4 regions of the Enterobacter roggenkampii genome follow, and region 2 is predicted to be linked to each of the others. Evidence: predicted binding sites of a transcription regulator. Region 2 holds the regulator's gene; each other region holds the start of a gene.
The links. Region 2 encodes PurR, which represses purine synthesis genes. Its sites were predicted from a motif close to CANGCAAACGTTTGCNTG; they were not measured.

Region 1 (7,164 bases), 1.5 Mb from region 2:
GCCCGCTTGAGAAACTCTGGCGCGTTCAGCGCCTGACGCAGGGTGTGGGTGCCCACGATGCATACGCTGGAGGGCGAGAAGCCCTGCAAGCGTTCAGCAAACAGCGACAGGCAGTTTAACCCGCGCTCCATCGCCTCTTCGCTGAGCATGCTGCGTTCATCAAGGCCATCCGCCAGGTGTACGCGCTGCTTCAGACGACCGATGATCTGCAGCGCGCCATCCACCTCACGGGCGATGACCATGTGGAAACTGTTAGAGCCAAGATCGACCGCGGCGAATTCCTGCGGGCGTGGGGTCTTATCATTTATCGGCATAGGTTAATCGGGTTGCTCGAGTGATTTGATATAGTCGTAAATCGCCAGTTGCGACCGCACTTTACGGCGGTTGCCGCGCGGTACATAGCGGTTACTGAGTTCTTTGTCGATATAGCGCGCCTTCACCGTATCGCTGAACAGGATCTCTATAATGTCGAGAATACGCTGTTTCAGACGCGGATCCAGCAGCGGGGTTGCGACTTCAATTCGGTAGTCAATATTGCGCGTCATCCAGTCTGCCGAAGAGAGATAGACCTGTTTGTCGCCTGCATTATCGAAAATATAGACCCGATCGTGTTCCAGGTAACGGTCAACAATGCTGATGACCCGAATATTGTCGCTGATGCCTTCCAGTTCCGGGATCAGCGAGCACATGCCGCGGATCAGCAGGTTAACCGGTACGCCAGAGCTGGACGCGGCGTACAGCCTGTCCACCAGTCCTTTGTCGACCAGATTGTTAAGCTTCAGGGTGATGCCGGACGACAGCCCTTTCTGGGCATTGGCAATCTCTTTATCAATCATATCGTACAGCAGACGGCGCGAGTTCTGCGGCGAGACCAGCAGATAGTCGAAGCTGACAGGGCGGTACGGGTTCTCAATGAAGTTAAAGACCCGGCGTACCTCGTTGGTGATGCGCGCATCGGCGGTCAGCAGCGAGTAGTCGGTATAAATTCGCGCCGTTTTCTCGTTGAAGTTCCCGGTACCGATGTGGGCATAGCGCACCACGTCGTCGCCCTCTTTACGGGAGATCAGGAACAGCTTGGCGTGAATTTTCAGACCCGGCGCGGAGAAGATCACGTGCACGCCCGCTTCCGTCAGACGGCGCGCCCAGTGAATGTTCGCCTCTTCGTCGAAGCGCGCCTGCAGCTCAACCACCACGGTCACTTTTTTGCCGTTGTGCGCGGCGTGGATCATCGCATCGATGATGCGGGAATCTTTTGCCACGCGGTAGATGTTGATTTTGATCGCCAGCACGCTCGGGTCGAACGAGGCCTGTCGCAGCAGCTCCAGCACGTGTTCAAACGTGTGATACGGATAGTAGAGCAGAACATCGCGCTCGCGAATGGCGTCGAACCCGTTGCGGAATTTATCAAACCACAGATGGCGCAGGCGCGGCAGCGGCTTGTTCACCAGATTGGCCTTGCCGACGTTCGGGAAGCCAATGAAGTCTTTAAAGTTGTGGTAACGGCCGCCCGGCACGATGGAGTCATAGCGCGAAATGGTCAGCTTCTCGCGCAGCATTTCTACCATGGCGTCCGGCATATCGCGCTGATAAACAAAGCGCACCGGCTCGGCCGTCAGGCGTTGTTTCAGGCTGGAGGACATCAGCTCCATCAGGCTGGCCTCCATCTCGTGCACCAGGTCATATTCGGCGTCACGGGTCATCTTCATCGAGTAGGCGTTTAACGCATCGTAATCGAAGAAGCCTTTGAAAATGTCGTCGAGACAGTAGCGCAGGATGTTGTCCAGCAGGATCATCGGCTTGCGTCTGCGCGGGGTTTCCGGCGGCAGGTTCACGAAGCGCGGGACCTTGTCGGACGGGATCTCCAGCAGCGCGTAGCGAATGGATTCACCGCGAATAATTTCTACGGCCAGATAGGTGTAGTCATCTTTCAGGAACTGCACCAGATCGGTTTCGCGGTTGATGAGAATCGGGGTAATGTGCTGGCGCAGGTACTGTTTAAAATAGTGGCGCAGCCAGTTTTGTTGGTTAACGGAAAGCTGACGTTCGTTAATCAGGAAGATTTGATTGCGCGCCATCTCCAGCAGCAGTTCGTTATACAGGCCGTCAAATTCCTGATCGGCTTTCAACACGCGGGACTGGATTTTGCCCAGCAGATGCCGCGAGTGAGAGTTTAAGCCCTGTTCTTCACTGATGATGATCCGTCTTTTCAGCTCGGCAAAGCGAACCTTGTAGAACTCATCCAGGTTGTTGGAATAGATGCCCAAAAAACGCATGCGTTCGATCAGCGGGTTACTTTTGTCAGCCGCTTCCTGGAGTACACGTTCGTTAAATGCTAACCAGCTTAGCTCTTTCTCGATATATAACTTTTCCTGACCCATTACAGCTCACACTCCAGTTCAATCACAGGACGTGGTAAATCCGTCTCGTCCTTATTATGGCGAGCATTTCCACGATATGTCCAACAGTGCCAGAAAAGTATGACAGTTATTTTTTTTGTTGGGGAATTTAGAAGGTTGGAGAAGGGAATATCGGGTAATGCAAGGTAGATGTCGGGTAAGCGCGGCGCCACCCGACATAACAAACTACTCTTCCGCCGCATGGCCCTGCGGGGGTAACTTCACGCCATCCAGCCAGGCAGCGCCGTCGCGCATTTCGAGACGCCCGTCGACAAACCAGCTTACCACCAGCGGGTAAATGGCGTGTTCCTGGGTCTGCACGCGTTCGGTCACGTCTTCTTCGCTGTCGCCGTCAAAGACCGGGACTTTGGCCTGCAGGATCACCGGACCGCCGTCCAGCTCGTCGGTCACGAAATGCACGGAGGTGCCGTGCTCCTCATCGCCGTTTTCCAGAACCTGACGATGGGTGTGCAGGCCGGGATATTTCGGCAGAAGAGAAGGGTGAATATTCAGCAGACGTCCGGCGTAGTGCGCAACAAAAGCCGGGCTCAGGATGCGCATATAGCCCGCCAGCACCACCACGTCAGGCGCGTAGGCGTCAATCTCCTGCACCAGCTCGCGGTCAAAGGCTTCACGCCCGGCGAACTGGCTGGCTTCCAGCGCGTGCGCAGGAATGTTCGCTTCCCGCGCGCGCTCAAGGCCGAACGCGTCGGCCTTGTTGCTGAATACTGCCCGAATGGTGCCGTTGATTTTCTTCTGTTTGCAGGCGTCAATGATGGCCTGCAAATTGCTTCCGTTGCCGGAAATGAGCACCACGATGTTTTTCATTCAATGACCACACGCTGTTCGGAATCGGAGGCTTTAATCGTACCGATTTTCCACGCGTTTTCACCTTTTTCGGTCAGCAGTTTAACCGCTTTATCCGCTTCGCTTGCTGGCAGGGCGATAACCATGCCCACGCCGCAGTTAAAGGTGCGGTACATTTCGTGAGAGCTCACGTTGCCTGCGGTCTGCAGCCAGTTAAAGACGGCCGGCCACTGCCATGAGGATTCGTCGATCACCGCCTGGGTGTTGTCCGGCAGGACGCGCGGGATGTTTTCCCAGAAGCCGCCGCCGGTCAGGTGGGCGATAGCGTGCACGTCAACATTCTCAATCAGTTCCAGCACGTTCTTCACGTAAATACGGGTTGGGGCCAGCAGGTGGTCGGCCAGCGGTTTGCCGTCCAGCTCGGTGGTCAGCGGGTCGCAGCCGCTCACTTCGAGGATTTTACGTACCAGAGAGTAACCGTTAGAGTGCGGGCCGCTGGAGGCCAGTGCGATCAGCACATCGCCATCGGCCACTTTGCTGCCGTCGATAATTTCTGATTTTTCTACTACGCCGACGCAGAAGCCCGCGACGTCATAATCTTCGCCGTGGTACATGCCCGGCATTTCAGCGGTTTCACCGCCAACCAGCGCACAGCCGGACTGCAGACAGCCTTCGGCGATACCGTTAATGACGCTGGCCGCGGTATCCACGTCCAGTTTGCCGGTCGCGTAGTAATCGAGGAAGAACAGCGGCTCTGCGCCCTGAACCACCAGGTCATTCACACACATCGCGACCAGATCGATACCGATCGTGTCGTGACGTTTTAAATCCATCGCCAGGCGCAGCTTGGTGCCTACACCGTCAGTACCCGAGACCAGAACAGGTTCACGATATTTTTGCGGCAGCGCGCACAGTGCGCCGAATCCACCCAGACCACCCATCACTTCCGGGCGGCGGGTTTTCTTCACCACACCTTTGATTCGGTCAACCAGCGCATTACCTGCGTCAATATCAACACCGGCATCTTTGTAGCTGAGAGAAGTTTTGTTGGTCACGGCTCAAGTCCCCACGCGATTGCATAGCTAGTAAGAAAAATCGGCGCAATTCTAACAGTCCAGGCAAACGTTTGCGAGCCTATTCTCGGTGCGGGGATCTTTTTTTCTCTCTGGCTTAGGCAGGGCGACAAACTTGACTCTGTTCACGAAAATGAAACCGGTTTCGGCGTTCTGCTTGCAACGGCTATCCCCTTTGCACATCATCGAACTGAAACCGGTTTCTGTAATTGTTTTTGCAGAAAATAACGCAGAATGAGGGAAAGCAAATGTCAGGATTTAAAGCAGATTTTCTGTGGGGTGGTGCCGTTGCGGCGCATCAGCTTGAGGGCGGCTGGAAAGAGGGCGGCAAGGGCGTTAGCGTTGCCGATGTGATGACGGCGGGCGCGCACGGCGTACCGCGCGAAATCACCAACGGCGTGCTTGAGGGGAAAAATTACCCTAACCATGAAGCCATCGATTTCTACCACCGCTATAAAGAAGACATCAAACTCTTTGCCGAGATGGGGTTCAAATGCTTCCGTACCTCCATCGCCTGGACACGTATCTTCCCGAAAGGTGACGAGCTTGAGCCGAACGAGGCCGGTCTGAAATTCTATGACGATCTGTTCGACGAGTGCCTGAAGTACGGCATCGAACCGGTTATTACGCTTTCCCACTTCGAGATGCCTTTCCACCTGGTCACGGAATACGGCGGCTGGCGCAACCGTAAGCTGATCGACTTCTTCGTTCGTTTTGCGAAAGTGGTTTTCCAGCGCTATCAGCATAAAGTGAAGTACTGGATGACCTTTAACGAGATCAACAACCAGGCCAACTTCCATGAAGATTTTGCGCCGTTTACCAACTCCGGGCTGAAGTACGCGCCGGGTGAAGATCGTGAGCCGGTGATGTTCCAGGCCGCGCACTATGAACTGGTGGCCAGCGCCCTGGCGGTGAAGGCGGGGCGCGAGATTAACCCGTCCCTGCAGATCGGCTGCATGATTGCCATGTGCCCCATCTACCCGCTGACCTGCGCGCCGGACGACATGATGATGGCGATGAACGCCATGCACCGCCGCTACTGGTTCACCGACGTCCATGTGCGCGGCAAGTATCCGCAGCATCTGCTCAACTACTTTGAACGTCGCGGCTTCGCGCTGGATATCACCGAAGAAGATAAAGTCGCGCTGACGCAGGGCTGCGTGGATTACATCGGGTTTAGCTATTATATGTCCTTCGCCACCAAGGCGACGGCGGACAACCCGCAGCTGGACTATGACGAGAGCAAGAGCCTGGTCTCTAACCCGTACGTGCAGAAATCTGACTGGGGCTGGCAGATTGACCCGGTGGGGCTGCGCTACTCCCTCAACTGGTTCTGGGATCACTACCAGCTGCCGCTGTTTATCGTTGAAAACGGCTTTGGCGCAATCGACGTGCAGGAGAGCGACGGCACGGTGAACGACCAGTACCGCATTGATTACCTCGCCGCGCACATCCGCGAGATGAAAAAAGCCGTGGTGGAAGACGGAGTGGATCTGATGGGCTACACCCCGTGGGGCTGCATCGACCTGGTGTCTGCCGGAACGGGCGAAATGAAAAAACGCTACGGCTTTATCTTTGTCGATAAAGACAATGAAGGCAACGGCACGCTGAACCGCAGCAAGAAGAAATCGTTCGACTGGTATAAGCAGGTGATTGCGAGCAACGGCGATAACCTGTAATTGTCGGGTGGCGCTAACGCTTACCCGACCTACACTACACGTAGGCCCGCGTAAGCGTAGCGCCACCGGGCAGAACCTCGCACTTAAGCCGGAGACCTGTCTCCGGTTTTTTGTCTTTGCTTGATCCCTGTCAAGCAACATGGGTATGGCGCAATCCGAAAAAAGCGGTATAATCCCGCGATTTTTTTGCGGATGCCATTCAGAGGAGAAAGAGAATGAAGATTGTGGAAGTGAAACACCCACTCGTTAAACACAAGTTGGGCCTGATGCGTGAGCATGACATCAGCACGAAGCGTTTTCGCGAACTGGCCTCTGAAGTCGGCAGCCTGCTGACTTACGAAGCGACCTCCGATCTGGAGACAGAAAAAGTCACCATCGAAGGCTGGAACGGCCCGGTGCAGGTTGAGCAGATCAAAGGTAAGAAAATTACCGTTGTGCCAATCCTGCGTGCCGGTCTCGGCATGATGGAAGGCGTGCTGGAGCATGTGCCAAGCGCGCGCATCAGCGTGGTGGGGATCTACCGTAACGAAGAAACCCTCGAGCCGGTTCCTTACTTCCAGAAGCTGGTGTCCAACATCGACGAGCGTATGGCGCTGGTGGTTGACCCGATGCTGGCAACCGGCGGTTCAATGATTGCCACTATCGACCTGCTGAAAAAAGCGGGCTGCAGCAGCATTAAAGTGCTGGTGCTGGTTGCGGCACCGGAAGGGATCGCGGCACTGGAAAAAGCGCACCCGGACGTTGAGCTGTATACCGCCTCTATCGACCAGGGCCTGAACGAGCACGGGTACATCATCCCGGGGCTCGGCGATGCCGGCGATAAGATCTTTGGTACGAAATAATCGAATAACGATAAATAAGCCGACTTTGATAGTCGGCTTTTTTTTGAATAAAACACCAACAACGATACTACTCAGAGGAAAACACTATGACGCGCCGTGCTATCGGGGTGAGTGAAAGACCGCCGCTTTTACAGACTATCCCGCTTAGTTTGCAGCACCTGTTCGCCATGTTTGGCGCAACCGTGCTGGTGCCAATCCTGTTCCACATTAACCCGGCTACCGTACTGCTGTTCAACGGCATCGGTACGCTGCTGTATCTCTTTATCTGTAAAGGCAAAATCCCGGCGTATCTCGGGTCGAGCTTCGCCTTTATCTCTCCGGTGTTATTGTTGCTGCCGCTGGGCTATGAGGTCGCGCTGGGCGGCTT
Region 2 (7,164 bases):
GGGACTTCGCCACGTACCGGTTTTGACTGCAGCGGCCTCGTCTATTACGCCTATAAAGATCTGGTCAAGTTCCGCATTCCGCGCACCGCCAACGAGATGTACCACCTGCGCGACGCGTCCCCGGTCAACCGAGGAGAGCTGGAGAACGGCGATCTGGTCTTCTTCCGCACGCAGGGCCGCGGGACAGCTGACCACGTTGGCGTCTATGTCGGCAACGGAAAATTCATCCAGTCACCGCGTAGCGGCCAGGATATTCAGATCACCTCGCTCAGTGAAGACTACTGGGTACGCCATTACGTCGGCGCACGCCGCGTGATGACGCCGAAAACCATTCGCTAACCCCTGCCCTGCCACACCCGTGGCAGGGTAAGTTCCTCTTTTGCATACCCTTTCAATTTGCTATCCTGTCCTTGTTGTCTGTGTGGTTATTGACAACACAAAATACAATAAGGAGAGAAGCAATGTCGTTCGAATTACCTGCACTACCGTATGCAAAAGACGCCCTGGCCCCGCACATTTCTGCGGAAACCCTGGAATATCACTACGGCAAGCATCACCAGACGTACGTCACCAACCTGAACAACCTGATCAAGGGCACCGATTTTGAAGGCAAAACGCTGGAAGAGATCGTGCGCAGTTCTGAGGGTGGCGTATTCAACAACGCCGCTCAGGTGTGGAACCACACCTTCTACTGGCACTGCCTGGCGCCAAACGCCGGTGGCGAACCTGTCGGTGAACTGGCTACCGCCATCAACGCCGCCTTTGGCAGCTTCGCGGAATTCAAAGCGAAGTTCACCGATGCCGCCATCAAGAACTTCGGTTCAGGCTGGACGTGGCTGGTCAAAGAGGCGGATGGCAAACTGGCTATCGTGTCTACCTCTAACGCGGGCACCCCGCTGACCACCAGCGCGAAGCCGCTGATGACCGTGGACGTATGGGAACACGCTTACTACATCGATTACCGCAACGCGCGCCCTAACTACCTGGAGCACTTCTGGGCACTGGTTAACTGGGACTTTGTGGCGAAGAACTTCGCCGCGTAAGAGACACGCAGAAGGGCTCGCCCTTCTGCGTTTTTGGTTTATTCCGCAGCGCAGGCTGCTTCTGGCTGTTTACGACCCGACATCATCACCAGCAGCAGACCGAGCGCGGCAATAATCGCCCCCATCACCGGCACAAAACTGTACCCCAGCCCACCGGAAATCACGGCCCCACCGGCCGCCGCACCGAGCGCATTGCCCAGGTTAAAGGCGCCAATATTAACCGAGGATGAGAGGCCCGGCGCTTCATGCGCGACACGCATCACGCGCATCTGCAGCGGTGGCACCACCGCGAACGTTGCAGCCCCCCAGACGACCATTGCGATCGCGGCACCAAACTCGTTGCGCGCCAGCCACGGAATGGCGATCATGATAACAATCAGCAGGGTTAAGAAGCCCTTCAGCGTTCCGCTCACGGAACGGTCGGCAAATTTCCCGCCGAGATAGTTGCCAATCGAGAAGCCCACGCCAATCAGCACCAGCATCGCGGTAACGAAGAGAGGCGTTGCGTGGGTGATATCGTGCAACACCGGTGAAATATAGGTGTAGAGGGTAAACATCGCCCCTGCCCCCAGCACGGTGGTCAGCAGCGCGGAGAGCACCTGCGGGCGCATCAGCACCGCCAGCTCCTTACGCACTTCCGGACGTTCTCCGGCGCTGCCCTTTGGCAGGGAGAAGAACAAGGCCACCATCGCGACCACGCCCAGTCCGGCCGTCGCCAGGAAGGACATCCGCCAGCCAATGACCTCGCCCAGCCAGGTTGCCGCAGGAACGCCGCCGATGTTAGCGATGGTCAGGCCCATAAACATGGTGGCTACGGCGCTGGCCTGCTTGTGTTTCGGCACCACGCTTGCCGCCACAACCGACCCCAGCCCAAAGAACGCGCCGTGGTTAAGGCTGGTCAGAATACGCGAAAGCATCAACGTGGTGTAGTCCGGCGAAATGGCCGAAAGCACGTTGCCGAGGGTGAAAATCGCCATCAGGAAAATCAGCGCATTGCGGCGCGCGCGGTGTGAAAGAAGAAGCGTCATCAGCGGCGCCCCCACCATCACGCCAATGGCGTAGGCGCTGATTAACATGCCGGCCGCAGGGATCGAGACGTCCACGCCGCGGGCGATAACGGGCAGTAACCCCATCGGGGAAAATTCAGTGGTGCCAATCCCAAAAGCGCCAATCGCCAGGGCCAGCAGGGGAAAATTGATTTTCATGCGTCAACTCCGGATGCCGTGTCATGTGGTGACACAGAACAAAGAAGCGGAAAGCATGACATCAATCACAAAAAATGAGAAGTTAACAAAATGGCAAAAGATTTTTGCCTTAGGAGTAACAATCGGGGGAGCGGGAGGGAGAAGGCTCTCCCTCCGCGTAAATCAGTGCAGCGCGGCCGTCAGACCCGCCGCGACAATCAGAGCCAGCACAACCACGGTGGTGAACAGCGAAAACTTCAGATCGGAACTCATCAATTTTTCTCCTTTTAATCCCCCCACGAAAAGTGAGCCTGCTCATTTTTGCATAATTTACGTCAAAAATCTTCCTGGATTTAGGCTGATAAACACTTTACCTCTTCCCCTTTTCATCAAGATAGGACAAAATTCCACGCTAAATTTATTAGCGTACCGGCCATTGACCCCCTCCTGACGTCCCGTGTCGTTTTCCCGGCGTGCCGCAATTCAAGATTGCGTGATAAGGGTGAGAGAAGGCAAACGTTTACCTTCAAGTTTTTCAGGAGTTTAGGATATGGTCTGGAGTGACATTTAATGGCAACAATTAAAGACGTAGCAAAACGCGCAAACGTTTCCACTACAACCGTATCACATGTAATTAACAAAACCCGCTTCGTGGCGGAAGAGACGCGCAACGCCGTCTGGGCAGCGATCAAAGAGCTGCACTATTCGCCAAGTGCGGTTGCGCGCAGCCTCAAGGTTAATCACACCAAATCCATTGGATTGCTGGCGACCAGCAGTGAAGCGGCCTATTTTGCCGAGATCATTGAAGCGGTAGAGAAGAACTGCTTCCAGAAAGGCTATACCCTGATTCTGGGCAACGCGTGGAACAGCATAGAAAAACAGCGCGCCTACCTGTCGATGATGGCGCAAAAGCGCGTCGATGGCCTGCTGGTCATGTGTTCCGAGTACCCGGAATCCGTGCTGTCGATGCTGGAAGAGTATCGCCATATCCCCATGGTGGTCATGGACTGGGGTGAAGCGCGCGCGGACTTCACCGACTCCGTCATCGACAACGCCTTCGAAGGCGGTTACATGGCGGGTCGTTACCTGATCGAACGCGGTCACCGCGAGATTGGCGTGATCCCCGGTCCTCTGGAGCGTAACACCGGCGCGGGCCGTCTGGCCGGTTTTATGAAAGCGATGGAAGAAGCGCTCATCACCGTGCCGGAAAACTGGATCGTGCAGGGCGACTTTGAGCCGGAATCAGGCTACCGCGCGATGCAGCAGATCGTTTCCCAGCAGCACCGCCCGACCGCCGTTTTCTGCGGCGGTGACATCATGGCCATGGGCGCACTCTGCGCCGCCGATGAGCTGGGTCTGCGCGTACCGCAGGATATTTCCGTGATCGGGTATGACAACGTGCGTAACGCGCGCTTCTTCACCCCGGCGCTGACAACCATTCACCAGCCAAAAGATTCGCTGGGCGAAACGGCCTTCAATATGCTGTTGGACAGGATCGTCAACAAGCGCGAAGAGTCGCAGTCCATTGAAGTTCACCCGCGCCTGATTGAACGCCGTTCCGTTGCGGACGGTCCGTTCCGCGACTACCGTCGTTAATCCCTTTACGGGGCCAGCTACGCTGGCTCCCGTAACCATTCCCGGTTTAGGGTTTCGCTGTCTCCCAGATAATCCAGCAGCCAGGCCATGGCGGGCGAGACATCATTTTGTTGCCAGGTCAGGCAGCAGGCCGCGTCCGGGAACGGATTCTCCAGCGTCAGTTCAACCCATTCTCCGGTATCGATGCGCGGACGCGCAAAATGAGCGGGCACCATCGCGACGCACAGCCCGGCGCTGAGGCACGTCGCCGATGATTCCCAGTCAGGAGCCACCACCCGCCGCTGGTTATCCAGAAGCCAGGTGATACGCTTGGGCAATGAACGCGACGTATCCTCCAGCACCAGAGACGGCCAGTTGCGCAGCGTATCGTCGCTCAGCGGACCTTCCATCGCTGCCAGAGGATGATCGCTGGCCACCACGCATTTCCAGCTCAGCATCCCCATGTCGCGAAAGGCGTAACGTCCCCCGACCGGGATCGCCTGCGTCGCGCCAATCGCCATCTCCGCCCTGCCGTCCGCCAGCGCATCCCAGACGCCGTTGAACACCTCCTGCGAGACCCGTAGCTCGACGTCAGAGAAATGACGATAGAAATCCACGATCATTTGTCGGGTGCGTTCCGGCTTCACGATGTTATCTACCGCGATGGCGAGATGCCCCCGCCAGCCGTTGGCGATCTGCTGACACTGTTCGCGGGTGATCTGCATTTTTTTGATAACAGAACGCCCTTCTTTCAAAAACCATGCACCGGCGGGCGTTAATTCCACGTCGCGATGCCGCCGTTCAAACAGCGGAACCGCCAGCCACTCCTCAAGCTGACGCACCGTGTAGCTGATGGCCGAAGGGACGCGGTGCAACTCCTGCGCTGCACCGCTAAAGCTGCCGTTACGCGCAACAGCATCGACCACTTCAAGAGAATAATCTGACCACATTTTCTGCCTGCAAAAAATTTGAATGCACCCGCCAAATATTAGCGTTTCACAAGCCGCTTTGCACTCCCTACACTCTGCGCCAACGTATACCTGCCTCCTCAGGAGAATAAAAGAATGCAACCCAGGAAAGGATTTTTAGTCTGGCTCGGCGGCTTAAGCGTGCTGGGCTTTTTGGCCACCGACATGTACCTGCCCGCGTTTGCCGCAATGCAGGAAGACCTGCAAACCCCTGCGGCGGCCATCAGCGCCAGCCTGAGCCTGTTCCTTGCCGGTTTTGCTTTCGCACAGCTGCTCTGGGGACCGCTCTCAGATCGCTTCGGCCGTAAACCGGTGCTGCTGCTGGGTCTGGCCATTTTTGCCGTGGGCTGCCTGGGGATGCTGTGGGTGCGCGATGCTACCTGGCTGCTGGTGCTGCGCTTCGTTCAGGCCGTGGGCGTCTGTGCTGCGGCGGTGACCTGGCAGGCGCTGGTGACCGACTACTATCCGGCTAACCGCACAAACCGTATTTTCGCCACCATTATGCCGCTGGTGGGTCTTTCCCCTGCCCTGGCTCCGCTGCTGGGCAGCTGGATCCTCGCGCACTTTGACTGGCAGGCCATTTTTGCCACGCTGTTTGCCATCACGCTGGTGCTGATGCTGCCGGTGTTTGCCCTTAAGCCCGCGCATAAAAAAGAGGCGCATGCCGACGCGACGCCGATTACCTTCACCTCCCTGCTGAGCGCCAAAGCGTATCGCGGGAATGTCCTGATTTATGCCGCCTGTTCGGCCAGCTTCTTCGCGTGGCTCACCGGCTCGCCGTTTATTCTGCACGATATGGGCTACAGCCCGGCGGCCATCGGGCTGAGCTATGTTCCGCAGACCATCGCGTTCCTGGTGGGCGGGTACGGCTGCCGCGCGGCGCTGCAAAAATGGGAAGGTCAGCAGATGCTGCCTTGGCTGCTGGTGCTCTATGCGCTGAGCGTCATCGGTACCTGGGCCGTCGGGTTTATTCCGGGCGCGGGCCTGGCTGAAATTTTGATCCCCTTCTGCGTGATGGCCGTGGCGAACGGAGCGATCTACCCGATCGTGGTGGCACAGGCGTTACGTCCGTTCCCGCAGGCGACAGGCCGCGCCGCCGCGCTGCAAAATACCCTGCAGCTGGGTCTGTGCTTCCTCGCAAGTCTGGTGGTCTCCGCGCTGATTGCCACGCCGCTGTTGACCACCACCAGCGTGATGCTGTTCACCGTAGCGCTGGCGGTATTGGGTTTCCGCATGCAGGCGTCCGCGCAGCGCGAGCAGGATAACGGCGCGCAGGTGGAAACTTCGCATGCCTGATTGCGCCAGAAATCATGTTACATTTCAGTGATTAGGTTGCTAACAATTTTCTATTGAATCACCAAATTTTGAGGCCTATACTAAATTTGGTTCGATTAAATACGATAAATATTAAGTGTTAACGGGAGCCGGAGTGCTCCCGTTTTACCATGGAAGGCATTTCGGCAAGGGTTATCTCCCTTCCTCTGTTCTACGTCGGATACTAGCCTCGCGGTATTTACCGTGAGATTTCTCACAAACCAAAAAAAGCGTCTACGCTGTTTGAAGGTTCTGATCACATCAGGGTGATGGAGAAGCTATGAGTTCATCGTGTATAGAAGAAGTCAGCGTTCCGGACGACAACTGGTCCCGGATCGTCAGTGAACTGTTAGGTCGAGCAGGCATCACTATCAACGGATCTTCGCCATCCGATCCCCAGGTTAAGCATCCCGACTTTTTTAAACGCGTGTTGCGGGAAGGATCGTTAGGCCTGGGAGAAAGCTATATGGACGGCTGGTGGGAGTGCGAACGTCTGGATATCTTTTTTGCCAGCGTGTTGCGCGCCGGTCTGGAAAATCAACTCCCCCGCAATCTGAAAGACACCCTGCGTGTCGCCTCTGCCCGACTGTTTAACTTGCAAAGTAAAAAACGCGCATGGATCGTCGGCAAAGAACATTACGATCTCGGCAACGACCTGTTCAGCCGCATGCTGGACCCTTTCATGCAATACTCCTGCGCCTACTGGAAAGACGCGTCGACGCTTGAGGAAGCACAGCAGGCCAAGCTGCGCCTGATCAGCGAGAAGCTGCAGCTACAGCCCGGCATGCGCGTTCTGGATATCGGCTGCGGCTGGGGCGGGCTGGCGTATTTTATGGCGAAGCACTACGGCGTCAGCGTGGTCGGCGTGACGATCTCAGCGGAACAGCAAAAAATGGCGCGGGAGCGCTGTCAGGGTCTTAATGTGGATATCCGGCTGCAGGACTACCGTGACTTGAACGAGCAATTCGACCGGATCGTTTCCGTCGGCATGTTCGAGCACGTGGGGCCAAAAAACTACGATACCTACTTTGAGGTGGTGGATCGTAATTTGAAACCGGACGGCCTCTTCCTGCTGCACAC
Region 3 (7,164 bases), 1.7 Mb from region 2:
GCAATGAAGTTCATCTGTTGTCTGCCTTCAGCCCGTGGCATAGCGGCAATACGTCGACGGCAGAATATCGCTGGCAGGGAGATGCTCTCTCGCTGATTGAGCTGAACGTCTACAGCAAGACCCCCGAACACGTGAAAGTGCGTTTTGACGACCATGGCGAGCTGAGCTTTATGCAGCGTGAAGTCAGCGGTCAAAAACAGCAGCTTTCCAGCGACCAAATCGCCCTCTACCGTTACCGTGCCGAACAAATCCGCCAGACCAGCGATGCGCTTCGTCTGGGACGCGTCGTGCTGCGCCAGGGGCGCTGGCATAACGATGGAACGGTGACGACCTGCGAAGGGCAAACGGTGAAGCCTGAGCTTGAATCCTGGGCGACCGAACACATTCAACGCCGTCAGCGTCATTCATCAATGGACGTGAGCGTGGCGTGGCTTGAGGCGCCGGAAGGCTCTCAATTGCTATTGGTGGCGAACGAAGATTTCTGCACCTGGCAGCCGACAGAGAAGAGTTTTTGAGTTCTGTGGATTAAGCCGGATGGCGCTAACGCTTATCCGGCCTACGAACGATTCCCTCTCCCTGTGGGAGAGGGTGAGGGCGAGGAGGAATTACTCCCCCTGCTCACGCGCAATCGCGCGATAGCCGATATCCTGACGGCTAAAGCTACCGTTCCAGTGAATATCCGCCATCAGCGCATAGGCGCGCTTCTGTGCTTCTGCCACGGTATGGCCCAGCGCGGTCGCACACAGCACGCGTCCGCCGTTGGTCAGAACGCGATCGTCCTCAGCCAGCTTCGTACCGGCGTGGAACACCTTCGCACCGTCAATCTCTTCCAGCGGCAGACCGTGGATCTCATCACCGGTGCTGTAGTTGCCCGGATAACCCCCCGCAGCAATCACCACGCCGAGAGACGCACGCTCGTCCCACTCGGAGGTTTTCTCATCAAGCTTGCCATCGCAGGCAGCCAGGCACAGCTCCACCAGATCGGATTTCATGCGCAGCATGATTGGCTGGGTTTCTGGATCGCCAAAGCGGCAGTTGAATTCGATGACCTTAGGGTTACCCTGCTTGTCGATCATCAGGCCTGCATAAAGGAAACCGGTGTAGGTATTGCCTTCTGCCGCCATCCCCTTCACGGTAGGCCAGATGATGCGATCCATGGTGCGCTGGTGGACGTCGTCAGTCACGACCGGCGCAGGGGAGTAAGCGCCCATCCCGCCGGTATTAGGCCCCGTGTCGCCATTGCCCACACGCTTGTGATCCTGGCTGGTGGCCATCGGCAGAACGTGCTCGCCGTCGACCATGACGATAAAGCTCGCCTCTTCACCGTCGAGGAACTCTTCAATCACGATGCGGTGGCCCGCATCGCCAAAGGCGTTACCTGCCAGCATATCCTGAACCGCGGCTTCGGCTTCTTCGAGCGTCATCGCGACGATCACGCCTTTACCCGCGGCCAGACCGTCGGCCTTGATAACAATCGGCGCGCCCTTCTCACGTAAGTAGGCCAGAGCAGGCTCCACTTCAGTGAAATTCTGATATTCCGCCGTCGGGATGTTATGACGCGCGAGGAAATCTTTGGTGAAGGCCTTGGAGCCTTCCAGCTGCGCGGCGCCTTCCGTTGGGCCAAAGATTTTCAGGCCCGCTGCGCGGAACGCATCCACCACGCCAATCACCAGCGGCGCTTCAGGGCCGACGATGGTCAGGTCGATTTTCTCCTGCTGAGCAAAGCTTAACAGCGCTGGAATGTCGGTCACGCCGATAGCCACGTTCTGCAGCGCGGGTTCCAGGGCGGTACCGGCGTTGCCCGGTGCCACGAAGACCGTTTTAACCAGCGGAGACTGGGCCGCTTTCCACGCCAGCGCGTGCTCGCGTCCGCCGTTACCAATCACTAATACTTTCATTTTCTGCTCCGGGAATTAATGGCGGAAGTGACGCATGTCGGTGAAGATCATCGCAATGCCGTGTTCGTCGGCAGCGGCAATCACTTCGTCGTCGCGGATTGAACCGCCAGGCTGGATCACGCAGGTGATGCCTACCGCGGCTGCGGCGTCGATACCGTCACGGAACGGGAAGAAGGCGTCAGAGGCCATGGCGGAGCCTTTGACTTCCAGGCCTTCATCGCTTGCTTTAATACCCGCGATTTTCGCCGAGTAAACGCGGCTCATCTGGCCTGCGCCTATCCCGATGGTCATGTTCTCTTTCGCGTAGACGATGGCGTTGGATTTCACAAACTTCGCCACTTTCCAGCAGAACAGCGCGTCACGCAGCTCCTGTTCGGTCGGCTGACGTTTGGTCACCACGCGCAGGTCGGCTTCTGTCACCATCCCCAGATCGCGGTCCTGAACCAGCAGGCCGCCGTTCACGCGCTTGAAGTCCAGGCCCGGCACGCGTTCCGCCCACTGGCCACAAACCAGTACACGCACGTTCTGTTTTGCCGCGGTGATTTTCAGCGCGTCTTCGGAGGCCGATGGCGCGATGATCACTTCAACAAACTGGCGGGAGATGATGGCCTGAGCGGTTTCAGCATCCAGCTCGCGGTTGAAAGCGATAATGCCGCCGAACGCGGAGGTCGGGTCGGTTTTGTAGGCGCGATCGTAGGCGTCAAGAATGGAGGTGCTTACCGCGACGCCGCATGGGTTGGCGTGCTTAACGATAACGCAGGCCGGCTCGCTGAACTCTTTCACGCACTCCAGCGCGGCGTCGGTGTCAGCAATGTTGTTATAGGAGAGCGCTTTGCCCTGAACCTGCTGTGCGGTAGCGACAGAAGCTTCTTTTACCTCTTCTTCTATATAGAAGGCCGCCTGCTGGTGGCTGTTCTCGCCGTAGCGCATATCCTGCTTCTTAATGAAGTTCAGATTCAGGGTGCGCGGGAAGCGGCCTGAAGGATCTTTGCTTTCACCGTGGTAAGCCGGCACCAGGCTACCGAAGTAGTTGGCGATCATGCTGTCGTACGCGGCGGTGTGTTCGAAGGCTTTGATGGCGAGGTCGAATCGCGTTTCCAGGGTCAGCGACCCATCGTTGGCGTCCATCTCATTAATAATGGTGGTGTAATCGCTGCTCTTTACCACGATGGCGACATCTTTATGGTTCTTGGCCGCAGAGCGCACCATGGTCGGGCCGCCGATATCAATATTCTCTACGGCATCTTCCAGAGAGCAGCCTTCACGGGCAACGGTCTGGGCGAACGGGTAGAGGTTAACGACAACCATGTCGATCGGCGCGATGTCGTGCTGTTCCATAATGGCGTCGTCCTGACCGCGACGGCCCAGAATGCCGCCGTGGACTTTCGGGTGCAGGGTTTTGACGCGTCCATCCATCATTTCCGGGAAACCGGTGTAATCGGACACTTCGGTTACCGGCAGACCTTTATCTGCTAACAGGCGAGCGGTTCCACCTGTGGAAAGCAGCTCTACACCGCGTGCAGAAAGTGCCTGAGCGAATTCGACGATACCGGCTTTATCAGAAACACTGAGCAGAGCGCGGCGGACTGGACGACGTTGTTGCATGGTAAATCCCCTGGATTTCACGATTACAGAGAGCGTTAGATGAATTTTCCTGTGAAAAACTCATCTAACACACCTGACGAGGCATCCTTGTAAAGCGCGAGCATTTTAACGAAAACGTTTGCGCAACGCTCGCACATTTTCACTTTTTCGTATCATTGTGGATAAGTCTGTGTGTAAAAAGGTATAAGGCGGGGTTTTGCTGTGGAATGCAGCAGTCAGTCATTTTTCTGTCATTTAGCGGTTGCGGCCTGCGGAGAACTCCCTATAATGCGCCTCCATCGACACGGCGGATGTGAATCACTTCACAAACAGCCCGGTCGGTTGAAGAGAAAAAATCCTGAAATAACGGGTTGACTCTGAAAGAGGAAAGCGTAATATACGCCACCTCGCAACGGTGAGCGAAAGCCGCGTTGCACTGCTCTTTAACAATTTATCAGACAATCTGTGTGGGCACTCAAAGTGACATGGATTCTTAACGTCGCAAGACGAAAATGAATACCAAGTCTCTGAGTGAACATGCGTAATTCATTACGAAGTTTAATTCACGAGCATCAAACTTAAATTGAAGAGTTTGATCATGGCTCAGATTGAACGCTGGCGGCAGGCCTAACACATGCAAGTCGAGCGGTAACACAGGGAGCTTGCTCCTGGGTGACGAGCGGCGGACGGGTGAGTAATGTCTGGGAAACTGCCTGATGGAGGGGGATAACTACTGGAAACGGTAGCTAATACCGCATAACGTCGCAAGACCAAAGAGGGGGACCTTCGGGCCTCTTGCCATCAGATGTGCCCAGATGGGATTAGCTAGTAGGTGGGGTAACGGCTCACCTAGGCGACGATCCCTAGCTGGTCTGAGAGGATGACCAGCCACACTGGAACTGAGACACGGTCCAGACTCCTACGGGAGGCAGCAGTGGGGAATATTGCACAATGGGCGCAAGCCTGATGCAGCCATGCCGCGTGTATGAAGAAGGCCTTCGGGTTGTAAAGTACTTTCAGCGGGGAGGAAGGTGTTGAGGTTAATAACCTCAGCAATTGACGTTACCCGCAGAAGAAGCACCGGCTAACTCCGTGCCAGCAGCCGCGGTAATACGGAGGGTGCAAGCGTTAATCGGAATTACTGGGCGTAAAGCGCACGCAGGCGGTCTGTCAAGTCGGATGTGAAATCCCCGGGCTCAACCTGGGAACTGCATTCGAAACTGGCAGGCTAGAGTCTTGTAGAGGGGGGTAGAATTCCAGGTGTAGCGGTGAAATGCGTAGAGATCTGGAGGAATACCGGTGGCGAAGGCGGCCCCCTGGACAAAGACTGACGCTCAGGTGCGAAAGCGTGGGGAGCAAACAGGATTAGATACCCTGGTAGTCCACGCCGTAAACGATGTCGACTTGGAGGTTGTGCCCTTGAGGCGTGGCTTCCGGAGCTAACGCGTTAAGTCGACCGCCTGGGGAGTACGGCCGCAAGGTTAAAACTCAAATGAATTGACGGGGGCCCGCACAAGCGGTGGAGCATGTGGTTTAATTCGATGCAACGCGAAGAACCTTACCTACTCTTGACATCCAGAGAACTTAGCAGAGATGCTTTGGTGCCTTCGGGAACTCTGAGACAGGTGCTGCATGGCTGTCGTCAGCTCGTGTTGTGAAATGTTGGGTTAAGTCCCGCAACGAGCGCAACCCTTATCCTTTGTTGCCAGCGGTCCGGCCGGGAACTCAAAGGAGACTGCCAGTGATAAACTGGAGGAAGGTGGGGATGACGTCAAGTCATCATGGCCCTTACGAGTAGGGCTACACACGTGCTACAATGGCGCATACAAAGAGAAGCGACCTCGCGAGAGCAAGCGGACCTCATAAAGTGCGTCGTAGTCCGGATTGGAGTCTGCAACTCGACTCCATGAAGTCGGAATCGCTAGTAATCGTAGATCAGAATGCTACGGTGAATACGTTCCCGGGCCTTGTACACACCGCCCGTCACACCATGGGAGTGGGTTGCAAAAGAAGTAGGTAGCTTAACCTTCGGGAGGGCGCTTACCACTTTGTGATTCATGACTGGGGTGAAGTCGTAACAAGGTAACCGTAGGGGAACCTGCGGTTGGATCACCTCCTTACCTTAAAGAACCTGCCTTTGTAGTGCTCACACAGATTGTCTGATGAATGATGAACTTCTGAATGTACTTTTGAGTGCATTAAGAAGTTTTGCTCTTTAAAAATCTGGATCAAGCTGAAAATTGAAACGACACATCTTAAATGGTGTGTTCGAGTCTCTCAAATTTTCGCAATCAGAAGTGAAACATCTTCGGGTTGTGAGGTTAAGCGACTAAGCGTACACGGTGGATGCCCTGGCAGTCAGAGGCGATGAAGGACGTGCTAATCTGCGAAAAGCGCCGGCGAGGTGATATGAACCTTTGACCCGGCGATGTCCGAATGGGGAAACCCAGTGTGATTCGTCACACTATCGTTAACTGAATACATAGGTTAACGAGGCGAACCGGGGGAACTGAAACATCTAAGTACCCCGAGGAAAAGAAATCAACCGAGATTCCCCCAGTAGCGGCGAGCGAACGGGGAGCAGCCCAGAGTCTTAATCAGCTTGTGTGTTAGTGGAAGCGTCTGGAAAGTCGCACGGTACAGGGTGACAGTCCCGTACACGAAAGCACACAGGTTGTGAACTCGAAGAGTAGGGCGGGACACGTGGTATCCTGTCTGAATATGGGGGGACCATCCTCCAAGGCTAAATACTCCTGACTGACCGATAGTGAACCAGTACCGTGAGGGAAAGGCGAAAAGAACCCCGGCGAGGGGAGTGAAAAAGAACCTGAAACCGTGTACGTACAAGCAGTGGGAGCACCCTTGTGGTGTGACTGCGTACCTTTTGTATAATGGGTCAGCGACTTATATTCTGTAGCAAGGTTAACCGTATAGGGGAGCCGAAGGGAAACCGAGTCTTAACTGGGCGTTAAGTTGCAGGGTATAGACCCGAAACCCGGTGATCTAGCCATGGGCAGGTTGAAGGTTGGGTAACACTAACTGGAGGACCGAACCGACTAATGTTGAAAAATTAGCGGATGACTTGTGGCTGGGGGTGAAAGGCCAATCAAACCGGGAGATAGCTGGTTCTCCCCGAAAGCTATTTAGGTAGCGCCTCGTGAACTCATCTTCGGGGGTAGAGCACTGTTTCGGCTAGGGGGCCATCCCGGCTTACCAACCCGATGCAAACTACGAATACCGAAGAATGTTATCACGGGAGACACACGGCGGGTGCTAACGTCCGTCGTGAAGAGGGAAACAACCCAGACCGCCAGCTAAGGTCCCAAAGTCATGGTTAAGTGGGAAACGATGTGGGAAGGCACAGACAGCCAGGATGTTGGCTTAGAAGCAGCCATCATTTAAAGAAAGCGTAATAGCTCACTGGTCGAGTCGGCCTGCGCGGAAGATGTAACGGGGCTAAACCATGCACCGAAGCTGCGGCAGCGACACTATGTGTTGTTGGGTAGGGGAGCGTTCTGTAAGCCGTTGAAGGTGGCCTGTGAGGGTTGCTGGAGGTATCAGAAGTGCGAATGCTGACATAAGTAACGATAAAGCGGGTGAAAAGCCCGCTCGCCGGAAGACCAAGGGTTCCTGTCCAACGTTAATCGGGGCAGGGTGAGTCGACCCCTAAGGCGAGGCCGAA
Region 4 (7,164 bases), 900 kb from region 2:
TTACAACGATACCTGGCAGAAGTACCAGGTGATCCAACTGAGGAGAATGACATGGCGGTAACGCAAACAGCCCAGGCATGTGACCTGGTCATTTTCGGCGCGAAAGGCGATCTTGCACGCCGAAAATTGCTGCCTTCCCTGTATCAACTGGAGAAAGCGGGCCAAATTCATCCGGATACCCGTATCCTGGGTGTTGGGCGCGCCGACTGGGACAAGGACGCTTATACCAAAGTCGTCCGCGAGGCGCTCGAAACTTTCATGAAGGAAAAAATTGATGAAAGTTTGTGGGATACCCTGAGCGGTCGTCTCGATTTCTGCAACCTTGACGTGAATGACGTCAGCGCGTTCGCTCGCTTGGGCGCGATGCTGGATCAGAAAAACCGTGTCACCATTAACTATTTCGCCATGCCGCCAAGCACCTTCGGCGCCATCTGCAAAGGCCTGGGCGAAGCCAAACTGAACGCTAAACCGGCGCGCGTCGTGATGGAGAAGCCGTTGGGTACGTCCCTGGCAACCTCGCGTGAAATCAACGACCAGGTGGGCGAGTTCTTTGAAGAGTGCCAGGTCTACCGTATTGACCATTATCTCGGTAAAGAGACGGTGCTGAACCTGCTGGCGCTGCGTTTTGCTAACTCCCTGTTTGTGAACAACTGGGACAACCGCACCATCGACCACGTGGAAATCACCGTGGCGGAAGAGGTGGGGATTGAAGGTCGCTGGGGTTACTTTGACCAGGCCGGTCAGATGCGCGACATGATTCAGAACCACCTGCTGCAGATTCTGTGCATGATTGCCATGTCTCCACCGTCTGACCTGACGGCGGACAGCATCCGTGACGCCAAAGTGAAAGTGCTGAAGTCGCTGCGCCGCATCGACCGCTCCAACGTGCGCGAGAAGACCGTTCGCGGCCAGTACACCGCCGGGTTTGCGCAAGGCAAAAAGGTGCCTGGCTACCTGGAAGAAGAGGGCGCGAACAAGTCCAGCAACACCGAGACGTTCGTGGCCATCCGCGTGGACATCGACGACTGGCGCTGGGCGGGTGTTCCGTTCTACCTGCGCACCGGTAAGCGTCTGCCTGCGAAATGTTCCGAAGTGGTTGTCTACTTTAAGAACCCGGAACTGAACCTGTTCAAAGAGTCCTGGCAGGAGCTGCCGCAGAACAAACTGACCATTCGTCTGCAGCCGGACGAGGGCGTGGACATCCAGATCCTGAACAAAGTGCCGGGCCTGGATCACAAACACAACCTGCAGACCACCAAGCTCGATCTGAGCTACTCCGAAACCTTCAACCAGACGCACCTGGCCGATGCTTACGAACGTCTGCTGCTGGAAACCATGCGCGGTATCCAGGCGCTGTTCGTGCGTCGCGATGAGGTGGAAGAGGCGTGGAAATGGGTCGACTCCATCACCGAAGCCTGGGCTGCCGATCAGGATGCGCCAAAACCGTATCAGGCGGGCACATGGGGACCTGTCGCGTCGGTGGCAATGATCACCCGTGATGGCCGCTCCTGGAACGAGTTTGAGTAAGATAATCCGCTAGCCCGAAAGTGTTATTTTACCGGTAACATGATCTAACACAGCTCGTGGCACAATTTTCAACTTTTAAGCTCCGCGTGGATTCACCCGCGGAGCTTTTTTTATTACACTGCCGGAAGTGATTTTGCCCCTGAGCTCCGGACAGCAAGCGTTTCAGCGTTGTTAACAACTGCCAGCGACTTTGTAAACTCCCGAGCCCGGACAGATAAATGAGAGGAGCTTTTATGAATCCGACATTGTTACGCGTAACACAGCGCATTATTGAGCGCTCGAAAGAGACCCGTTCGGCCTACCTCGCCCGGATTGAACAGGCGAAGAGCAACACCGTTCACCGTTCCCAGCTGGCCTGCGGTAACCTGGCGCACGGCTTCGCCGCCTGCCAGCCTGACGATAAAGCGTCGCTGAAAAGCATGTTGCGTAACAATATCGCCATCATTACCGCCTATAACGATATGCTCTCCGCGCATCAGCCCTATGAGGTTTACCCGGACATCATCCGTAAAGCGCTGCACAGCGTGAATGCGGTCGGCCAGGTGGCGGGTGGGGTACCCGCCATGTGCGACGGCGTGACGCAGGGTCAGGACGGTATGGAGCTCTCCCTGCTGAGCCGTGAAGTCATTGCCATGTCCGCGGCGGTGGGCCTGTCACACAACATGTTTGATGGCGCGCTCTATCTCGGCGTATGCGACAAGATTGTTCCGGGCCTGGTGATGGCCGCGCTGTCGTTTGGTCATCTGCCTGCGATCTTCGTGCCGTCGGGCCCAATGGCAAGCGGCCTGCCGAACAAAGAAAAAGTGCGCATTCGCCAGCTGTACGCGGAAGGAAAAGCAGATCGTCAGGCGCTGCTGGAAGCGGAAGCTGCATCCTACCACGCGCCGGGCACCTGTACGTTCTACGGTACCGCGAACACGAACCAGATGGTGGTGGAGTTTATGGGGATGCAGCTTCCGGGCTCGTCCTTTATCCAGCCGGATGCACCGCTGCGCAAGGCGCTGACCGAGGCTGCGGCCCGTCAGGTCACGCGTCTGACCGGAAACGGCAACGAATGGATGCCGATGGGCAAAATGGTCGACGAAAAAGTTATCGTCAACGGGATTGTCGCGCTGCTGGCCACCGGCGGTTCGACCAACCACACCATGCACCTGGTGGCCATGGCGCGTGCGGCGGGCATTCTGATTAACTGGGATGACTTCTCCGAGATCTCTTCCGTGGTGCCGTTGATGGCGCGCCTGTATCCGAACGGTCCGGCGGACATCAACCACTTCCAGGCCGCAGGCGGCGTACCGCTGCTCATGCGCGAGCTGCTGAAGGGCGGTCTGCTGCATGAAGATGTTAACACCGTAGCGGGCTTTGGCCTGCAGCGCTACACCCAGGAGCCATGGCTGAACAACGGCGAGCTGGACTGGCGCGAAGGGGCGACCGCATCTCTTGATGCGCAGGTTATCGCCACCATCGACAAACCGTTCTCTCCTCACGGTGGCACAAAGGTGCTGAGCGGTAACCTCGGTCGCGCGGTAATGAAGACCTCTGCCGTACCGGAAGAGAACCAGATTATCGAAGCGCCAGCGGTGGTATTTGAAAGCCAGCACGACGTATTACCTGCCTTTGACGCCGGTCTGCTCGACAAAGACTGCGTGGTAGTGGTGCGTCATCAGGGGCCTAAAGCCAACGGGATGCCAGAATTACATAAACTTATGCCACCGCTTGGTGTATTATTGGACCGCCGTTTCAAAATTGCACTGGTGACCGATGGACGCCTCTCTGGCGCCTCAGGTAAAGTGCCATCAGCTATCCACGTGACGCCGGAAGCGTACGACGGCGGCCTGCTGGCGAAAGTGCGTGACGGTGACATGATCCGCGTTAACGGTCAGACAGGCGAGTTAACCCTGCTGGTGGATGACGCCGAGCTGGCGGCACGTCAGCCCCATATTCCTGACCTGAGCGCGTCGCGCGTGGGAACAGGACGCGAAATGTTTGGCGCACTGCGTGAGAACCTCTCCGGTGCTGAGCAGGGCGCAACCTGTATTACGTTTTAAGACGACTTGATTTTAACGATCTGGCGAGAGAAGACTCTGATGAAAAACTGGAAAACAAGTGCAGAAGCAATCCTGACCACTGGCCCTGTCGTGCCGGTTATCGTGGTAAACAAGCTGGAGCACGCTGTACCGATGGCGAAAGCGCTGGTTGCGGGCGGCGTTCGCGTTCTGGAAGTGACCCTGCGTACCGCCTGCGCGATGGATGCCATTCGCGCGATTGCTAAAGAAGTGCCGGACGCCATTATCGGTGCGGGTACCGTAACGAACGCAAAACAGCTGGCTGAAGTAACCGAAGCGGGCGCACAGTTTGCCATTAGCCCGGGCCTGACCGAGTCGCTGCTGAAAGCCGCCACCGAAGGTACCATTCCGCTGATCCCGGGCATCAGCACCGTCTCTGAACTGATGCTGGGCATGGACTACGGTCTGAAAGAGTTCAAATTCTTCCCGGCGGAAGCGAACGGCGGCACCAAAGCGCTGCAGGCGATTGCCGGTCCATTCTCTCAGGTACGCTTCTGCCCGACGGGCGGTATCTCTCCTGCCAACTACCGTGACTACCTGGCGCTGAAAAGCGTGCTGTGCATCGGTGGCTCATGGCTGGTTCCGGCGGATGCCCTGGAAGCGGGCGACTGGGATCGCATCACCAGACTGGCTCGCGAAGCGGTAGAAGGCGCGAAGCAGTAAGTCATTCGCCGCATGAAAAACGGGCCTTTCGGCCCGTTTTTTTATCCCGTTACCTTAACGCTTGCAGCGGCCGCTTTCGCTCTCGCCACGGCGTCGTCAACGTTATCTTCGGTGGCTAACGCCACGCCAAGACGACGGGTACCGTCGATCTCCGGCTTACCGAACAAACGGACCTGCAACCCGGCACCCACCGCCGCGTCGACGTTATCAAACGTAACGTTCTGGCTGGTTAACTGCGGCAGGATCACCGCCGAGGCTGCCGGGCCGTACTGACGGATACCGCCGACGGGCAGGCCGAGGAAGGCGCGCACGTGCAGGGCGAACTCGGAGAGATCCTGCGAAATCAGCGTGACCATGCCGGTGTCATGCGGGCGAGGGGAGACTTCGCTGAAGATCACCTCATCGCCGCACACAAACAGCTCCACGCCAAACAGGCCATAGCCGCCCAGCGCCAGGACGGTTTTACGGGCGATCGCCTGCGCACGCTCCAGCGCCAGGGCGCTCATCTGCTGCGGCTGCCAGGATTCGCGGTAATCGCCATCTTCCTGGCGGTGGCCAATCGGGTCGCAGAAATGGACGCCGTCAACGGCGCTGACGGTCAGCAGGGTGATCTCGAAATCAAACTTCACCACCCCTTCAACGATCACGCGACCGGCGCCTGCGCGGCCACCCTGCTGGGCGTACTCCCACGCCTTGTCCAGCGTGCTGCTGTCGCGGATAAAGCTCTGTCCTTTACCGGAGGAGCTCATCACCGGCTTAACGATGCACGGGTACCCAATCTCCTCAACGGCCTGCAGGAATGCGGCCTTATCGCCAGCAAAACGATAGCTCGACGTGGGCAACCCGAGCTCTTCTGCCGCCAGACGACGAATGCCTTCGCGGTTCATGGTCAGCTTTGCGGCTTTCGCGCAGGGCACCACGCGCTGGCCTTCCTGCTCAAGCGCAATCAGCGTGTCGGTGGCGATGGCTTCAATTTCCGGCACGACAAAATCAGGCTTCTCGCGTGAAATCAGCTCACGAAGGGCATCGCCGTCCAGCATGTTAATCACATAAGAACGATGGGCGACGTGCATGGCGGGTGCATCGGCGTAGCGGTCTACGGCAATGACTTCCACGCCTAAACGCTGGCACTCAATGGCGACCTCTTTTCCCAGCTCGCCCGATCCCAACAGCATCACTCGCGTCGCCGCAGGTCGCAGCGCGGTTCCTAAACGAATCATAACAATCCCCCTGAAAAAGTTGCGGGCAGTATAAACGAAAACGTTTGCGTCTGTCTTGTGCACGGCCAGGTGAGGGGAGAAGAAATTTGCGCTTCTTTAGCCCGCCCAGACATTTCCTGACGCCTGCTCGCTTACGCTGTGGAACATGTTCACCGTTAAGTGAGGGAAACCATGTCTGGCTGGCTAAATCAATTGCAATCACTGTTAGGGCAGAAAACGTCGTCTTCCGGCGAGCGGGATCTCAGCAAACTACTGGTGCCCGGGGCGCTCGGCGGGCTGGCAGGCCTGCTGGTCGCAAATAAATCCTCGCGCAAGCTGCTGGCAAAGTACGGGACAGGCGCGCTGCTGGCCGGTGGGGGCGCCATTGCGGGCACCGTCCTGTGGAATAAATACAAGGACAGGGTCCGGACCGCGCACAGCGATGAACCGCACTACGGCGAGCACACCTCGCCGCTGGATCTGCGTACCGAAAGGCTCATTCTTGCGCTGGTTTTTGCCGCGAAAAGTGACGGACATATCGACGATAAGGAACGGCTGGCGATCGAACAGCAGCTGCGCGAAGCCGGCGTCGAAGAGAAGGGCAGAGCGCTGGTGGCGCAGGCCATCGAACAGCCCCTGGATCCGCAGCGTCTGGCGCAAAGCGTGAAAAATGAGGAAGAGGCGCTTGAACTCTATTTCCTCAGCTGTGCCGCCATCGATATCGATCACTTTATGGAGCGCAGCTACCTGAATGCGCTTGGCGACGCGCTGAAGATCCCGCAGGACGTGCGTGAGGGCATTGAGCGGGATATTCGGGAACAAAAACAGGCGTTACAGGGATAGTTCTCGCCGTTGCGACCCTGTTTCGCTTGCATCATGCGTGGGTTTTGCCAACCTTATAGGGTGTAAAACGAAAAAGAATGATGACATGCCACCGAAAGCCCGACGTATACCTTATGCGATCACCACGCATGGCGATACGCGTATAGACAACTATTACTGGCTACGGGACGATTCGCGCTCCCGGCCAGAGGTGCTCGACTACCTGCACGAGGAAAACGACTATGGCCGCAAGGTCATGTCCAGCCAGCAGACGCTTCAGGACCAGCTGCTGAATGAAATGGTGCAGCGTATTCCCCAGCGCGATATCTCCGCGCCCTGGACCAAAAATGGCTATCGCTATCGCCATATTTATGAGCCCGGCAACGAGTATCCCATCTACCAGCGTCAGTCGGTCCTGAGCGCCGAATGGGATGCGTGGGATATTCTGCTGGATGCCAACCAACGCGCGGCCCACAGCGAGTTTTATACTCTGGGCGGCATGTCCATTTCGCCGGATAACGCGGTGATGGCGCTGGCGGAGGATTATCTCTCCCGTCGCCAGTACGGCCTGCGTTTTCGCAATCTGGACACCGGCAACTGGTATCCGGAAATGCTGGAAAACGTCTCCCCGGATTTTGTCTGGGCGAATGATTCCGAGACGGTGTACTACGTCAAAAAGCACGCCTCTACGCTGCTGCCCTATCAGGTATGGCGGCATACCATCGGAACGGACTCCGCAGACGACGAGCTGGTCTATGAAGAGAAAGACGAAACGTTTTATGTCAGCCTGCATAAAACCTCTTCGCGCCATTATGTGATTATCTTCCTGGCCAGCGCCACGACGTCGGAAGTCCTGCTGCTGGATGCCGAACTGCCGGACGCCCAGCCGC

Region 1: a site for PurR is predicted at 4,319-4,336, ahead of purM (phosphoribosylformylglycinamidine cyclo-ligase). Genes of this name have one in related genera too.
Region 3: a site for PurR is predicted at 3,611-3,628, ahead of purH (bifunctional phosphoribosylaminoimidazolecarboxamide formyltransferase/IMP cyclohydrolase). Genes of this name have one in related genera too.
Region 4: a site for PurR is predicted at 5,507-5,524, ahead of purT (formate-dependent phosphoribosylglycinamide formyltransferase). Genes of this name have one in related genera too.

Annotation. Positions count from the first base shown of each region.
Region 1 covers NZ_CP017184.1:3,433,651-3,440,814, reverse strand. The annotation lists gene ppx (exopolyphosphatase) at 1-314, opposite strand, end outside; gene ppk1 (polyphosphate kinase 1) at 318-2,378, opposite strand; gene purN (phosphoribosylglycinamide formyltransferase) at 2,583-3,224, opposite strand; gene purM (phosphoribosylformylglycinamidine cyclo-ligase) at 3,221-4,258, opposite strand; gene BFV67_RS16130 (6-phospho-beta-glucosidase) at 4,525-5,955, shown strand; gene upp (uracil phosphoribosyltransferase) at 6,171-6,797, shown strand; gene uraA (uracil permease) at 6,884-7,164, shown strand, end outside.
Region 2 covers NZ_CP017184.1:1,924,106-1,931,269, reverse strand. The annotation lists gene BFV67_RS09050 (C40 family peptidase) at 1-339, shown strand, start outside; gene sodB (superoxide dismutase [Fe]) at 462-1,043, shown strand; gene BFV67_RS09040 (MFS transporter) at 1,082-2,248, opposite strand; gene cydH (cytochrome bd-I oxidase subunit CydH) at 2,411-2,500, opposite strand; gene purR (HTH-type transcriptional repressor PurR) at 2,798-3,823, shown strand; gene punR (DNA-binding transcriptional activator PunR) at 3,841-4,752, opposite strand; gene punC (purine nucleoside transporter PunC) at 4,867-6,066, shown strand; gene cfa (cyclopropane fatty acyl phospholipid synthase) at 6,365-7,164, shown strand, end outside.
Region 3 covers NZ_CP017184.1:239,296-246,459, forward strand. The annotation lists gene BFV67_RS01095 (DUF1481 domain-containing protein) at 1-515, shown strand, start outside; gene purD (phosphoribosylamine--glycine ligase) at 606-1,898, opposite strand; gene purH (bifunctional phosphoribosylaminoimidazolecarboxamide formyltransferase/IMP cyclohydrolase) at 1,914-3,503, opposite strand; rRNA gene BFV67_RS01110 (16S ribosomal RNA) at 4,063-5,602, shown strand; rRNA gene BFV67_RS01115 (23S ribosomal RNA) at 5,802-7,164, shown strand, end outside.
Region 4 covers NZ_CP017184.1:2,821,073-2,828,236, reverse strand. The annotation lists gene zwf (glucose-6-phosphate dehydrogenase) at 52-1,527, shown strand; gene edd (phosphogluconate dehydratase) at 1,761-3,572, shown strand; gene BFV67_RS13285 (bifunctional 4-hydroxy-2-oxoglutarate aldolase/2-dehydro-3-deoxy-phosphogluconate aldolase) at 3,612-4,253, shown strand; gene purT (formate-dependent phosphoribosylglycinamide formyltransferase) at 4,295-5,473, opposite strand; gene BFV67_RS13275 (tellurite resistance TerB family protein) at 5,645-6,295, shown strand; gene ptrB (oligopeptidase B) at 6,381-7,164, shown strand, end outside.